2 regions of the Kitasatospora sp. NPDC088742 genome follow, and region 2 is predicted to be linked to the other one. Evidence: riboswitches for the same ligand, from Rfam matches in the RefSeq annotation. Region 2 holds a riboswitch; the other holds the start of a gene.
The links. Region 2 has a riboswitch for cyclic di-AMP ahead of ACZ6ZR_RS35910 (transglycosylase family protein). Riboswitches for the same ligand answer to the same signal wherever they lie in the genome.
Positions count from the first base shown of each region.

Region 1: another riboswitch for cyclic di-AMP. It lies ahead of ACZ6ZR_RS37605 (transglycosylase family protein); the one in region 2 lies ahead of ACZ6ZR_RS35910 (transglycosylase family protein).

Region 1 covers NZ_JBVJLD010000087.1:9,027-16,121, forward strand. Annotated here, with positions in the region: gene eno (phosphopyruvate hydratase) at 1-1,227, opposite strand, end outside; gene ACZ6ZR_RS37605 (transglycosylase family protein) at 1,423-2,193, opposite strand; cyclic di-AMP (ydaO/yuaA leader) riboswitch at 2,199-2,350, opposite strand; gene ACZ6ZR_RS37610 (cytochrome P450 family protein) at 2,577-3,824, opposite strand; gene ACZ6ZR_RS37615 (SDR family NAD(P)-dependent oxidoreductase) at 4,182-4,577, shown strand; gene ACZ6ZR_RS37620 (nucleoside triphosphate pyrophosphohydrolase) at 4,596-5,582, opposite strand; gene ACZ6ZR_RS37625 (SurA N-terminal domain-containing protein) at 5,600-6,211, opposite strand; gene ACZ6ZR_RS37630 (hypothetical protein) at 6,360-6,788, opposite strand; gene mfd (transcription-repair coupling factor) at 7,010-7,095, opposite strand, start outside.
Region 2 covers NZ_JBVJLD010000072.1:27,966-35,060, reverse strand. Annotated here, with positions in the region: gene ACZ6ZR_RS35915 (hypothetical protein) at 96-299, opposite strand; gene ACZ6ZR_RS35910 (transglycosylase family protein) at 382-1,521, opposite strand; cyclic di-AMP (ydaO/yuaA leader) riboswitch at 1,508-1,708, opposite strand; gene ACZ6ZR_RS35905 (hypothetical protein) at 1,900-4,005, shown strand; gene ACZ6ZR_RS35900 (sirohydrochlorin chelatase) at 4,088-4,945, opposite strand; gene ACZ6ZR_RS35895 (DUF397 domain-containing protein) at 5,287-5,526, shown strand; gene ACZ6ZR_RS35890 (ATP-binding protein) at 5,655-6,227, opposite strand; gene ACZ6ZR_RS35885 (helix-turn-helix domain-containing protein) at 6,648-7,095, shown strand, end outside.

The DNA of each region.
Region 1 (7,095 bases), on a different contig from region 2:
GAGGATCTCCTCGATGCGCAGCAGCTGGTTGTACTTGGCGACGCGCTCGGAGCGGGCCGGGGCGCCGGTCTTGATCTGGCCGCAGTTGGTGGCGACGGCGAGGTCGGCGATGGTGACGTCCTCGGTCTCGCCGGAGCGGTGCGACATCATGCAGCGGTAGCCGTTGCGCTGGGCCAGCTCGACGGCGTCCAGGGTCTCGGTCAGCGAGCCGATCTGGTTCACCTTCACCAGCAGCGCGTTGGCGGTGCCGGTCTCGATGCCACGGGCCAGGCGGGCCGGGTTGGTGACGAACAGGTCGTCGCCGACGAGCTGGACCTTGTCGCCCAGCTGGTCGGTCATCGCCTTCCAGCCGTCCCAGTCGGACTCGTCCAGCGGGTCCTCGATGGAGACCAGCGGGTACGCGGCGACCAGCTCGGCGTAGTAGTCGATGAGCTCGGCGGAGGTGAGCGCCTTGCCCTCGAACTGGTAGGCGCCGTCCTTGTAGAACTCGGAGGCGGCCACGTCGAGCGCGAGCGCGACGTCCTTGCCCGGGGTGTAGCCGGCCTTCTTGATGGCCTCGACGATGAGGTCGAGGGCCTCACGGTTGGAGTCGAGGTTCGGCGCGAAGCCGCCCTCGTCGCCCAGACCGGTGGAGAGACCGCGCTCCTTCAGCACGCCCTTGAGCGTGTGGTAGACCTCGACGCCCCAGCGGACGGCCTCGGAGAAGGACTCCGCACCGATCGGGGCGATCATGAACTCCTGGATGTCGACGTTGGAGTCGGCGTGCGACCCACCGTTGACGATGTTCATCATCGGGACGGGCAGGACGTGCGCGTTCGGGCCACCGAGGTAGCGGAACAGCGGCAGGTCGCTGGCCTCGGAGGCGGCGTGCGCCACGGCGAGCGAGACGCCGAGGATGGCGTTGGCGCCGAGCGAGGACTTGTCCGGGGTGGCGTCCAGGTCGAGCATGGCCTGGTCGATGAGGCGCTGCTCGGTGGCGTCGTAGCCGACGAGCTCCGGGCCGATCTGCTCGATGACGGCCAGGACGGCCTTCTCGACGCCCTTGCCGAAGTAGCGGTTCTTGTCACCGTCGCGAAGCTCAAGCGCCTCGAAGGCGCCGGTGGAGGCACCCGACGGGACGGCGGCGCGGCCGGTGCTGCCGTCGTCCAGGCCGACCTCGACCTCGACCGTGGGGTTGCCACGGGAGTCGAGGATCTCGCGGGCTACGACGACATCAATGGACGGCACGAGGCATCTCCTTGCGGAAGCGGGGACGTGTAGTCGTTACGACCAGAGCCTAACCGCACCCGGGCCCGGGACCACGCTGACCTCGGTCCCGTCTCACCTCGTGGCCTTCCTACCCACCGGTAGTCCACCCGGGGCGAGCACGGCGGGGCCGCACCGGATCACGGTGCGGCCCCGCCGGGATGACGGTGCGTCGGATCAGCCGAGCTGGAGGACCTGGCCCGGGAAGATCAGGTCGGGGTCGCCGCCCACGACCGACTTGTTGCCCTGGTAGACCTGCTGCCAGTCCAGGCCCTTGGCGGCGGCGATGCCGGACAGGGTGTCACCGGACTGCACGGTGTAGTTGCCGGTGGCCTGGGTCTTCGGGGCGGCGTGCTTCGGGGTGCTCACCGTCGGCGCGGCGGCCTTCGGGGTCGCGACCTTCGGCGCCGGCTTGCTGGTCTCGACGGCCTTGGGCGCGGCCTTCGTGGTCTTCGGGGACTCCGTCTTCGGCGCCGCGGCCTTCGGGGTCTCGGTCTTCGGCGCGGCCGAGCGGGTCTCCGAACGGGAGGCCTTGGCCTCGGAGTTGGTGTCGACCTGGGCGGCGGCGCCGCCCTTGGTCAGGCCCGCCTTGACGGAGCAGACCGGCCAGGCGCCGGGGCCCTGGGAGGCGAGCACCTTCTCGGCGATCGCGATCTGCTGGCCCTTGCTGGCCTGGTTGGCCTGCGCCGCGTACGCCTTGCCGCCGAAGCCGGCCCAGGTGCTGGAGGTGAACTGCAGGCCGCCGTAGAAGCCGTTGCCGGTGTTGATCGACCAGTCGCCGCCGCTCTCGCACGCGGCGACCTTGTCCCAGGTGGAGACCGGGGCGGCCTGGGCGCCGGTGGCGGCCATCAGCGGCAGGGCGAGGCCGACGCCGGCCACGCCCGCGACGGCGATGGCCTTCTCGGCCTGGGTACGACGACGATGACGGCCCGAACCAGTGAACAGCATGAAGAAATCCCTCTCCGCACGCCTGCGAGGTGAGCTGTCGGGTTCGGACCGGGAGGTGGCCCGGCCGCCGTGAGGCGGCTTCACCCCAAGCCGTGGGGGGACGGCGACGTACGTGTGGGTCCCCCGCCCCTGCCCAAGGGTCTGGTCGGTGTCCCGGCGGCGCGGCGGGCAGGATTCGGCGTTCCGCGCACGGGGTCCGCAGCTGCGGACTGCAGGGAGGGTAAGCAGATCAGCTGACCGATCACAAGCTCATGTCGAACACATCACACCGAAATCACGCTGCGCTGTGGGTCGTCCACAAACCGTACTTCTGTGGCCGGATTGATGTGTATTCAGATCACGGTCGATCAGATATGACCGACACGCCGTCAGACAACGGGTGTTCAGCCTTCCGGGGTGAAGCCCACCGGCAACTCCCGCAGCCCGCGCATGATCAGGCCGCCGCGCCAGCGCAGGTCAGCGGGCTCGGCGGCGAGTTGCAGGTCGGGCAGCCGGGTGAGCAGGGTGCCGAGCGCGAGTTGGCCCTCCAGGCGGGCCAGTGGGGCGCCGATGCAGTAGTGGATGCCGTGGCCGAAACCCAGGTGCGGATTGTCCTGCCGCGCCAGGTCCAGGGTGTTCTCGGCCGAGAATCTGGCCGGATCGCGGTCGGCCGCGGCCAGCACCACCAACACCGGGTCCCCCACCGGGATGTCCACCCCGCCGATGGTCAGCGGGCTGGTGGCGAACCGCCAGGTGGCGAGCTCCACCGGGCCGTCGTAGCGCAGCAGTTCCTCCACCGCCGTCTCCAACAGGGCGCTCTCGCCCCGGCGCAGCGACGCCTGGAGCAGCTCCCGCTGCTCCGGGTTGCGCAGCAGCGCGTAGGTGCCGTTGCCGATCAGGTTGATGGTCGTCTCGAAGCCGGCGAACAGCAGGATGAAGGCCATCGCGGCGGCCTCGTTCTCCGTCAGGTGCTCGCCGTGGTCACTGGCCCGGATCAGTCCGGAGATCAGGTCCTCGCCGAGGTCGGCCCGCTTGCGGTGGATCAGCTCCAGCAGGTAGTTGCGGATCTTCTTCACCGCCCGGCCCACCCCGCCGCGCTGGCCGCCGTGGTGACGGATCATCGCCCCGGCCCAGTCCCGCAGGTCGTCCTGGTCCTCCGGCGGCACGCCGAGCAGGTCGCAGATCGCGTAGATCGGGAGCGGGAAGGCGAACTCGTGGATCAGGTCGGCCTCGCCGCGGGCCGCGAAGCCGTCGATCAGGCGGTCGGTCAGCTCCTGCACCCGGGGCTGGAACTCGGCCACCCGGCGCGGGGTGAAGGCCTTGGAGACCAGGCGGCGCAGCCGGGTGTGGTCCGGCGGGTCGATGTTCAGCAGATGGGTCATCAGGTCGGCCTGCCGCTCCCCCGGGATGCCGACCCGGCCGGTGCGGTGGGCCTGTTCGCTGTGGTGCGCCGGGTTCTTGGAGAGCCGGGCGTCGGCCAACGCCTGCCGGGCGTCCGCGTACCTGGTGACCAGCCAGGCGTCCACCCCGCTGGGCAGGGTGGTGCGGTGCACCGGGGCGTGCTCGCGCAGCCAGGCGTACGCGGGGTACGGGTCGGCGGCGAACTCCCAGGTGAAGAGGGCGGGCTGGGTCGGGGCAGGGCTTTCCGGCATGTCGTGAACGGTAACCCGGCGGATGGGGTCTCCCCCGGCAGGGCTTGCCCCATGAGGAGCGTCGTTCAGGGCCCCTCCTGCCCGATGGCGGGCAAGGAGGGCGCGTGCTCTCGGCGTGCCGGGGAAAGGCCCTCGTAGCGGAGCTACTTGGGTCTTTTCCCGGTGCGGCGAGAGTGCGTGCCGGGCGGCGCGACGGGGCAAGCTCTGCCGGGGGAGACCTCAGGAGTGAGCCTGGTCACCTGACGGGTATTAGACCTTGCGGAGAATCGGCCCGTGCTTACGATCCTCCGATACGGACTTGGAGGGACGCCGGTGCGGCGCGTCCCTGCCGGGCGCGGCTCAAGGAGGAGCAGTCCCATGCGAGTAACCGGGGCAGTGGTGGTCATCGCGGTACTGGACGGCGGTTCGGGTGCCGGGCTGGCCCGGCGGTTCGCCGCCGCCGGGGCGGCCGGCCTGTTGATCGCCGACCAGCGGCCCGGGGTGGCCGAGGACCTGGCCACCGAGCTGGACCGGCCGGGCTGCCCGGTGGTCGGCGTGGGCGCCGACGTCCGGCAGCCCTCCGACGTGGCCGCGCTGGTCTCCACCGCGGCCAAGCACCTCGGCCCGATCGACCTGTTCTGCGTCTGCGGCCCGGGTGCCGAACGCATCCTGACGCTGGCCGAACTCCCGGACCACCTCGGCCCGCTGGCCGAGCTGATGGCCCAGGTCGGCGACGCGATCGGCGAGGTCGTCACGCCCGCCGTCGCCGCCTGAGCCCTCCCGGCAACAGCGCTACTCCGCCGCCCTGACCTCGTCCCGGTAGGCACGGGTGGTGGCGCGCAGCGCCTGGTCGATGTCCAGGTCCTCGTCGTAGGCCCGCTGGGCGAGGGCCAGCAGCACCCTGCCCAGGCTCTCCTGGTCGAGCGCGGCGGGGAGTTCGTACGGGGCGTCCGGGACGGCGGTGAAGCCGGCCCGGCGGACCCGGGAGACCAGCTTGGCCGCGTACGCCAGCGCGGGCAGCCCGGCGGGGACGCCGTCCAGGATCGAGTCGCGCTGCTTCTCGGCGGCCTTGAGCTGCTCCCAGTTGGCCTCCACCTCGGCCGCGCCGGCCGCCTCCACGTCGCCGAAGACGTGCGGGTGACGGTACATCAGCTTCTCGACGATGTCCCCGGCCACGTCGTCCACCGTGAACGGGTCCTCCGGGTGCTCCTCGGCGATCCGGGAGTGGAAGAGGACCTGGAGCAGCACGTCGCCGAGCTCCTCGCGCAGGGTGACCCGGTCCCCGTCCTCGATCGCCTCGACCAGCTCGAAGGCCTCCTCCACCAGGTACTTCACCAGCGAGGCGTGGGTCTGCTCGGCGTCCCAGGGGCAGCCGCCCGGGGAGCGGAGCCGGTCCATCACCGAGACCAGGTCGAGCAGCCGGGCACCGGGCAGGTCGTAGGAGCCGGGCAGCAGCTCGATCTCGGGCACCTCCCCGGCCCGCTCGACCGCGATCCGGGCCAGCGCGTCGGTGAGCCCCGGGTCCCCGTCCGGGCTGCCGAGCCAGAGGGTCGTGCCCTCCTGCCCCTCGGTCAGCAGCCGGGCCAGCGCGGGCGCGGTGGAACGCTCGACCAGTTCCACCGTGACGCCGGCCTGCCGGACGGCCGGGAGTTGCGGGTGGGCCGGGTCCCCGGCCAGCACCCGGGCCGCCCCGCGCAGCGCCTCCCAGGCGGGCCAGGAGAGCAGGCCGGGGGCGACCCGGTGGGTGGTGGTGAGCAGGATCAGCTTCGGAGTGTCCACACCCCGAACCTACCCGCTCAGGCGGTGGCGGCGGGCTGCCTGATCCAGTCCGCGGGGGCCGTCACCAGGCCGATCTGCTGGACGTCCCAGCTGCCGTAGCGCGGGTTGACCTCGATCTTCAGCTCGGCCCCGGCAGCGGTCAGCGCGGTACGGATCGCCGCGTCGCCCTCGGCCGTGCGGGGGTCCTTGCCGGCGGCCAGCTTCTGGATGCCCAGCTGCTGCCGGTAGAAGGCGTCCACCCCGTCGGCCGGGACGTTCTGCCGCACCAGCAGCTCCCGCGCCAGCTCGGCCTCGCCGCCCATCATCCTGGCCTGGTTCTCCTTGGCCTCGGCGATCTCCCCGTCGGTGACCGTCAGTTGACGGTCCAGCAGGGCCTGCGCCACCACCCGGTCCAGCACCAGGTCGACCACCGTCCGGCGGACCAGCCCGGCCCGCTCGGCCTGCTGGCCGCCGGTCTCGGCCGCGACCCCCTTGCGCACCTCCCCGACCCGGGCCTCCACGGCCGCGATGCTGATCTTCTCCCCGCCGACCACGGCCGCCGAGCCCTGGTGGGGCGGCTGGCTGCCGCAGGCCGCCAGGGCGGCTCCGGCGAGCAGGACTCCGGCGGTGGTGCGGAGGTGGCGGATCACGTGGGGCCTCCCGGGAGTTGTGGGGCGCGCGTGGTTCTGCTGACGGTGCACCAGTCTCACGGCCCGGGGGCGTTTGGCCAAGGGTGCCGACGTCCCCGGAAGGCTGGTGTCGCGCCGGACCCGGGATTGTCGGACCCGGCCGGTCCGCTCACCCGGCTGCCGGAGGTCCCCCGTACTGCGGCGGGTACGGCGGCTGCTGGTACGGGACCGCGGGCGGCGGGTACCAGGCGGCCGGAACCGGGGCCGCGCGGTACCACTGCCGCTGGGTGTCCATCACCAGGAAGTGCACCGGGGCGCCGAACCAGAGCGCGAGCAGGGCGAGCCCACCGACCAGGTCGAGCCCGCTGGCGGTGTCCGGGTCCGGGTCGGTCAGCCCGACCGTGACGTAGACCAGCAGCTGGAGCAGCCCGGCCACCACCGCCCCGACCACGTCCCCCGCCCGCTTGCGCCGCAGCGCCAGCACCAAGGACGGCGCCATGCCCAGCAGTCCGAACGACAGCAGCGGCACCAGGACGAGCAGCACCTTCCCCCCGGCCCCGAACGGGCCCGCGTTGGTGCCGTACTGCTGACCAGCCATGGGTACTCCCGTACGAGCGCCGCCAAAACCCCCGCCACACCGTACCGCCCCCGGAGAGCCCCGCAGGGGCCATCAGGGGCGCGAGGAACTGCGCGAGGCGGAAGGGGCCGGCTCGTGTGCCGGGTACGGAGATCCACTGGCAAGTGAGCGTCCGTACCCGGCACACGGGTCTGATTCTTCCGCCGCGCGCAGTTCCCCGCGCCCCTTACGGGTGTGACCAATTACCGTGAGCCGGCCAGGTCGTCGAACATCGTCGAGAGGAACTCCCGGCTCCAGGCCAGCAGTTCGCGGCCGACCAGCGGCTTGC
Region 2 (7,095 bases):
ACTGGGCGTCCGTCAGATCTCCCCGAGCCATGGATCAAGATCATCGCATGACCTTGATCCACTTCTGAAACAGGCCCTAGTGCCGTGCCCGGCCCTCAGCCGTCCTGGACGACACCGCCCCTGGGCTCGGTGAGCCGGCTCTCGTCGGCGGCGTCGCCGGTGCGGGCCTCGGTGCGGTGCGAGCGCGCGAGGTAGTCACGGAGGATCAGCTCGACGGCGTCCTGCGGGTTCCTGGTGCCGGCGAGGAGCATCAGCTCGATCGCGAAGTCGGCTTCCAGGGAGACGGTGACCTTGGCCATGGCGGCAGGATACGGCTCCGCCCCCGGAGCCGACCAGGTCTCCGGGGGCGGTGCTTCGGGCCGTCGGATCAGCACACCGTCGTCAGACGCGGCCCGCGAAGTCGGGGGCCCAGTTGGCGATGGTCTCGGTCTTCACGCCGGCGCGGGGGTTGGCCGCCTCGACGTACTTGCCGCCGCCCAGGTAGATGGCGACGTGGTAGACGCCGGAGTTGGCGCCGTTGTTGGACCAGAACAGCAGGTCGCCCGCCTGGAGGTTGTCCAGCGAGACCCGGGTGGCCGCGTCGGCCTGGTCGTTGGCCACGCGGGGCAGGGAGATCCCGGCCTGGCGGAAGGCCGCCTGGGTCAGGCCGGAGCAGTCCCAGCCGCCGTTGCTGCTGCCGCCGTAGACGTAGGCCTGACCGACCTTGGAGAGCGCGAAGTTGAGCGCCGCGGCCTTGGATCCGGTGGCGACGGTCGTGGTCTGCTCGGTGGCGGACTTCTTCGCCTTGGTGCTGGTGGTCGACGAACCCGACTGCGGGGCGGCCGACTTGGGGGCCGGAGCCGGCGCCGGGGTGGCCACCGCGACGTTGCCCAGGACCAGCTGCTGGCCCGGGTAGATCATGTCCGGGCCCTCGGGGAGCTGCCCCTTGTTGAGCTCGTAGAGCTTCTCCCAGCCGCCCTCGACGTTCTGCTGCTGGGCGATGGTGGAGAGCCAGTCCCCGGCCATCACGGTGTAGCTCTTGGCCGAGGCGGAGGAGGTGGCCGGGGCAGCCGCGGGCTGCTCGACGGGGGCCTGCGGGGCTGCGGCCCGCGGGGCCGCGGTGGTGGCCGAGGAGGTGTCGACCTGGGCGGCGGCGCCGCCCTTGGTCAGGCCCGCCTTGACGGAGCAGACCGGCCAGGCGCCGGGGCCCTGGGAGGCGAGCACCTTCTCGGCGATCGCGATCTGCTGCGCCTTGGTGGCCTGGTTGGCCTGCGCCGCGTACTGCTTGCCGCCGAACTCGGCCCAGGTGCTGGAAGTGAACTGCAGGCCGCCGTAGAAGCCGTTGCCGGTGTTGATCGACCAGTCGTTGGTGGACTCGCAGGCGGCGACCTTGTCCCAGGTGGAGACGGAGGCGGCCGAGGCGGAGCCGGCGGTGAGGGTCGGGATGGTGAGGCCGATGCCCACGACGCCGGTGGCGGCGATGAGTCGGCGGGCACGCTTGGAAGTGGTGCTGGACAGCACGAAGACGCGTTCCTCTCCCACGCCTGCGAGGTGAGCTGTCGGATTCGGGCTGGAGTTGCCCGGCCGTGCCTGAGCACGGCTTCACCCCAAGCCTGAAATCGGTCATATACGACCGAAGTCAGGCGACTTACCTGTGGTTCCCCCGCCCCTGCCGCGGTGCTGATGAGCTGCCGGCCCGTCCGGCGGCAGGATTCGGCGTTCCGGAGGGGCTGGGTCCGTGTGGTCACGAACAGGGCGTCACGTTAGGCAGAGTTAAGTTCAAACCGCAAACCCCTGTGACGGTGATCATGGTTTCTTTACCGACTCTTCATGAAGCGGAAGCTGTCGATCCGGAAGTCGATTTCGATCGATTCTGTTCAAATTCCTTGCGGTGAAAGGGATTTGCCTATGCTTCGGGTCATGCGGCACGCGAGAGGGCCCCAGCCGGGCCCGGCGGACAACGGATCGGCGAAGGTCAGCCGGCGGAAGCTCCTCATCGGCCTGGCGATCGGCACCGCCCTGGCGGCGGTCGGGGTGGAGGAGGTGGTCCGGCGCGCGGGCAGTACTCCTGACACCCCCTCGGCTGCCCCGCCGCCACCGCCGACGGAGACTCCGCATACGCACGGCGCCTCGCCGGCCGCCTCTGACATCCCGTCCGCCTCGGCCTCCGCCACACCGGGTGAGTCCCCCTCGGCCGCGCCCTCGCCCGCCGAGACGGTGCGGCCGCGGAACTGGTCCGACCCGGCGGGCTGGAGCGGCGGCGCCGCCCCCGGCCCCGGCGCGGCGGTGCGGATCACCGACCACGTGGTGCTGGACGGCGACGTGACGGTCGGTTCGCTCCTGGTCGAACCGTCAGGTTCGCTCACCTTTGCCCCGGATCGTCCGGTTTCACTCACCGCCCACGGCAACGTCGAGGTCCGCGGCGCGCTCACCCTCGCCCCGCAGTCCGCCGCCACCGTCCACGCCGTCCGCTTCCCCACGGTCGACGAGGGCCGCTTCCAGGGCGGCGGCATGGCCCTGGTGGCGAGCGACACCGGCCTCTGGGTCACCGGCTCCGGCCGGCTCCGCCTGGCGGGCGCCCAGCGCACGGCCTGGGTCCGCGCGGCCGGCCCGCTGAAGGCCGGTGACACCAGCATCCGGCTGGCCGCCGCCCCGGCCGGCTGGCAGGTCGGCGACGAGCTCGCCGTCACCCCCACCGGCACCCCCGACGCCGAGGGCTTCTCCGAGCGCTACGACCACCGCACCGTCGCCGCCGTCAGCGGATCCACCGTCAGCCTGGACGGCCCGCTCCGGTACGCCCACCCCAAGGTCACCACCGGCGGCGGGGTGAGCGTCGGCGCCGAGGTGCTCAACCTGACCCGCAACGTCCGGGTCGAGGGCACCGAGAAGGGCCGCGCGCACGTCCACATCACCAGCAACCAGCGCGCCGACGTCCGCTACGCCGCGCTGCGCTGGATGGGACCGCGCTCGGCGGGCAAGGAGAAGTGGGCCGGCAAGCCGGTCACCGAGCCGGTGCTCGGCCGGTACGGGCTGCACTTCCACATGCTCGGCGACACCGCCCGGGGCACCGTGGTGGAGGGCGTGGTGGTCCGCGACACCGGCAGCCACGCCTTCGTCCCGCACAACTGTCACGGCATCACCTTCCGCTCCTGCATCGCCCATCAGACCTGGGAGGACGCCTACTGGTGGGACGGCCCGCTGGACACCCGCACCCCGCAGGGCCCGTCCAACGACATCACCTACGACAGCTGCGTGGCCTCCCGCACCCGGTTCGACCCCAACCCGCGCGGCTACCGGCTGACCGGCTTCAGCCTCGGCGCGGGCAAGGGCGGGGTGGCCCGGGACTGCGTGGCGGTCGGCGTCCAGGGCGCCAACGGCGCCTCCGGCTACGAGTGGCCGGAGACCAGCGAGGGGGTGTGGACCTTCGAGCGCTGCCTGGCCCACAACAACCTGGAGAACGGCATCTTCGTCTGGCTGAACGCCGAATTCCACCACACCGTCGGCCAGTTCGTGGCCTACCACAACGGCGGCTGGGGCATCGAGCACGGCGCCTACCTGAACGACTTCGACTACAACGGCACCGTCCTGTACGGCAATGCGGCCGGCGGAGTGGCGATCCACGCCCTCGGCCGGGACAAGGGCACCGTCTTCGACGGCCTGCTGATCGACGCGGCCGGCCAGTCGGACTACGCCGTCTCCACCGCGCTGCACCAACTCCCGGGCGAGACGGTGCAGGTGACGCGCAGCAAGTTGACGGGCTACCGGAAGGCGGGCGTGGCGCTGCGCGCGGTGGACGGCGGGGCGCCGGAGGACATCGCCATCCTGGACTGCGAGTTCAGCGGCGCCGAGCTCTGGCTCGACCCGAAGCTGCCGGCCCCGAAGCGGGTGGTGCTCCGCAAGGCCGGGGCGGAGCAGGCCCAGGAGATCCACCTCTCGGGCGCCCCGACCCCGACCACCAGCGCCGTGCCGCCGCGCGCGGTGGTCACCCCGAGGATCGCCCTGCGGGACGCGGCGCCGGTCTCCTGAGTCCACTCATGGCTGGACGCGACGGGGCCCCGTACGGTTGCGAACCGTACGGGGCCCCGTCGTACTGCCGGGTGCCGGAGCGTCAGGCCCCGGCCTCCTGCTCCTCGAAGACGGGCTGCGGGAGCGCCGCCAGGTAGGCCGAGGCGATCAGCTGGCCGACGGCCGGGTAGGCGCCGAGCGGGGCCGCGCTCGGGCAGCCGGCCTCCTCGGCGGCGGTGGCCAGCAGCTCCGGGTCGACCTCGGGGCCGATCACCAGCGGGGCCAGCGCCGGGCGCTGGGAGCCGGTCGCCTTCAGGTGGTTGACGGCGGCCAGCACCGAACCGGGCACGTCGAGGGCGGCGCCGACCACCGGGACGGCCAGGCGCGCGGCCAGCAGCACACCGGTGATCTCGGCGGCCTGGGCGGCGGCCTCACCGCCGGCGGTGGTGAGCACGATGCCGTCGGCGGCGGTCGCGATGGCGAACAGCCGGGCCCGGTCGGCCCGGGCCAGCCCGGCCTCGGAGAGCCGGACGTGGACGGCCTCGGCCAGCAGCGGGTGCGGGCCGAGCACGTCGGTCACGGTGGCGCCGTGCGCGGCGGCCAGCTCGTGAAGGCCGGTCAGGAAGCCGTGCGGGCCGGGCAGGAGGGGTACCAGCACCGGAGCGGGCAGCCCTGCCTCGGCGGCCCGGGCGAGCAGCCCGGCCACGGTGGGGGCGTCGTCCTGGGCACCGTCCAGGTAGGCGGCGGCGGTCTCGACGCCCGGCTGCTCGCCGCGCACGATCGAGAGCAGTTCCTCGACCACGGGGCGGGTCTCCGGCCCGGCGGTGGCCGGAACGGCCAGCACCAGCGTCGGCGAACCCGCCGGGATCTCCGGCCGCTCGGGACGGCGGTGGCGCCCCCGCGCACGGGAGCCTGGAGTACGTACGGGCAGTGCCGGGCCCGGGATGGCTGCTGTGCTCATGGCGGAGATCGTAGGACATCTCCCCCCACCGGCCACAGCCGGGCCGGAGTCCGGACAGTGATCGGCGTCACAATCCGACAGAGGTGACGGACCGTGAGCCATCTCGTGAGACCCCCGAAGATCGACAACCCGCTGGAGTTCGAGTACGCGCAGTTATCGGTATGTCCACGATTGGCCCGCGTTTGTCCTGATACGGGGCGCCAACTCGCTTGGCGAGCGCGCCTGCTGACGGAATGATGCCCGCCTTGCTGCACGCGCAAACACCCGTGCTGATGCACGTGCACTGGAGCTATCATCACGTCAAGTGAGGCGAACGCCTGTCACGTCGGGGAGAATCCACCATGCAGAACACCACGTACAACGGCATGCCGTCCGCCGAGCTGGAGGGTGTGGTCTGGCAGAAGAGCCGCCACAGCAACTCGCAGGGGAACTGCGTGGAGTTCGCGGCCCTGCCGGGTGGTGACGTCGCGATGCGCAACTCGCGCTTCCCGGACGGCCCGGCCCTGGTCTACACCCGCGCGGAGATAGCGGCGCTGCTGCTCGGCGCCAAGGACGGGGAGTTCGACCACCTGGCCGGCTGACGGACCGCCGGACCGGGACGACACCCGGGGCAACAGGGGCCGTCGCGAGGGGATCGCGGCGGCCTTTCGTCGTGTCCGGGCCCGGCAGGACGTCAGCCGGGCCCGACGGGGTGTCAGGGGACGGGGCGTCAGGCCGAGCGCCGGTGGCGGCCGGTGGTGCCGGCCTGGGCGGCGGCGACGGCGGCGTCGGCCTCGAAGACGGCCCAGACCACCTTTCCCGCGCCGGCCAGCGGGTGCCAGCCCCAGGAGCGGCTGAAGGAGTCCACCAGGTGCAGGCCGCGGCCGGACTCGGCGACGAAGTCGGGCTCCCGGGCCACCGGGCCCTGGCTGCTCGGGTCGCTGACGGCACAGACCACCTGGGGAGAGCGGTGCACCAGACTTATTCGGATCGGCAGCAGGCGTGCGTCGGCCCGCGGCTCCACGGTACGGTCGGGACCTGGCTGCATCGGCAGCCGGACCGCGTCGGGGTGCCGGCGGCCCTCCGCCGACGCGGCGTCAGGCCGCTGGAGCAGGGCGTGCCGCAGCGCGTTGGTGACCAACTCCGAGGCCACCAGCGCGATGTCGTCGAAGAGGGGAGCGAGCCCCCAGCCGTGCAAGGTCTCCCTGGCGAACTCCCGGGCCGTCTTCACGGCCTCGAAACGGGGAGCGAGGGTGCAGCTGACCACGTGCGGGTCGGCCGCGATGGCCGTACCGGTGCTCATGAAGAGCTCCTCCCATAAGGGGGCGGACACGGCGGGACCCACCGGGGTCATGCCGGTCACCTCCGACTCGCTCGGCCGCGCGGACACCGGGCCGACGAACCACGTCCGCACACGGCGATCCGGCCACGCGGGGGCGCGGCCGGTGGCGTGTGCGGAATCGCGCGTGGGGACGTCGACACGGTGCCCGCGGGGGTGCCAGGGGTGTGCAGGTGCACGTGCACCATGGTCCCGTGCGCACACTGCGGATGCAAGAGTCGATTCACGTGCAGTCGCACCTTTGGCATATGCAAGCGCCGGATGCACGTGCATCCTGGGAGGGCCGGAGCAGAAGTGGCAGATTGATCAGTCAGTACCGGCACCCAGAGCGCTCAACTGATGGCAGACTGTGCGCTGTTTGCTCACGGCGGAGGTTTGACGGCAATGACCACAGTCCAGCCCGGTGGCGGTTCGATGGTGCGCCGGATCCTGCTCGGCTCGCAGCTCCGCCGGCTCCGGGAGTCCCGGGGCATCACGCGTGAGGACGCCGGCTACCAGATCCGCGCCTCCGAGTCGAAGATCAGTCGCATGGAGCTCGGTCGCGTCTCCTTCAAGGAGCGCGACGTGGCCGACCTGCTCAGCCTCTACGGGGTGGACGACGGCGCCGAGCGCGAGGCGCTGCTCGGCCTGGTCCGCGAGGCCAACAAGTCCGGCTGGTGGCACAGCTTCAACGACGTGCTGCCCGGCTGGTTCCAGACCTACGTCGGTCTGGAGGAGGCGGCCGCCCAGATCCGCACCTACGAGGTGCAGTTCATCCCCGGCCTGCTGCAGTCCGAGGAGTACGCCCGCGCGGTCTTCTCGCAGACCCGCCCGGTGATCACCGAGGAGGAGC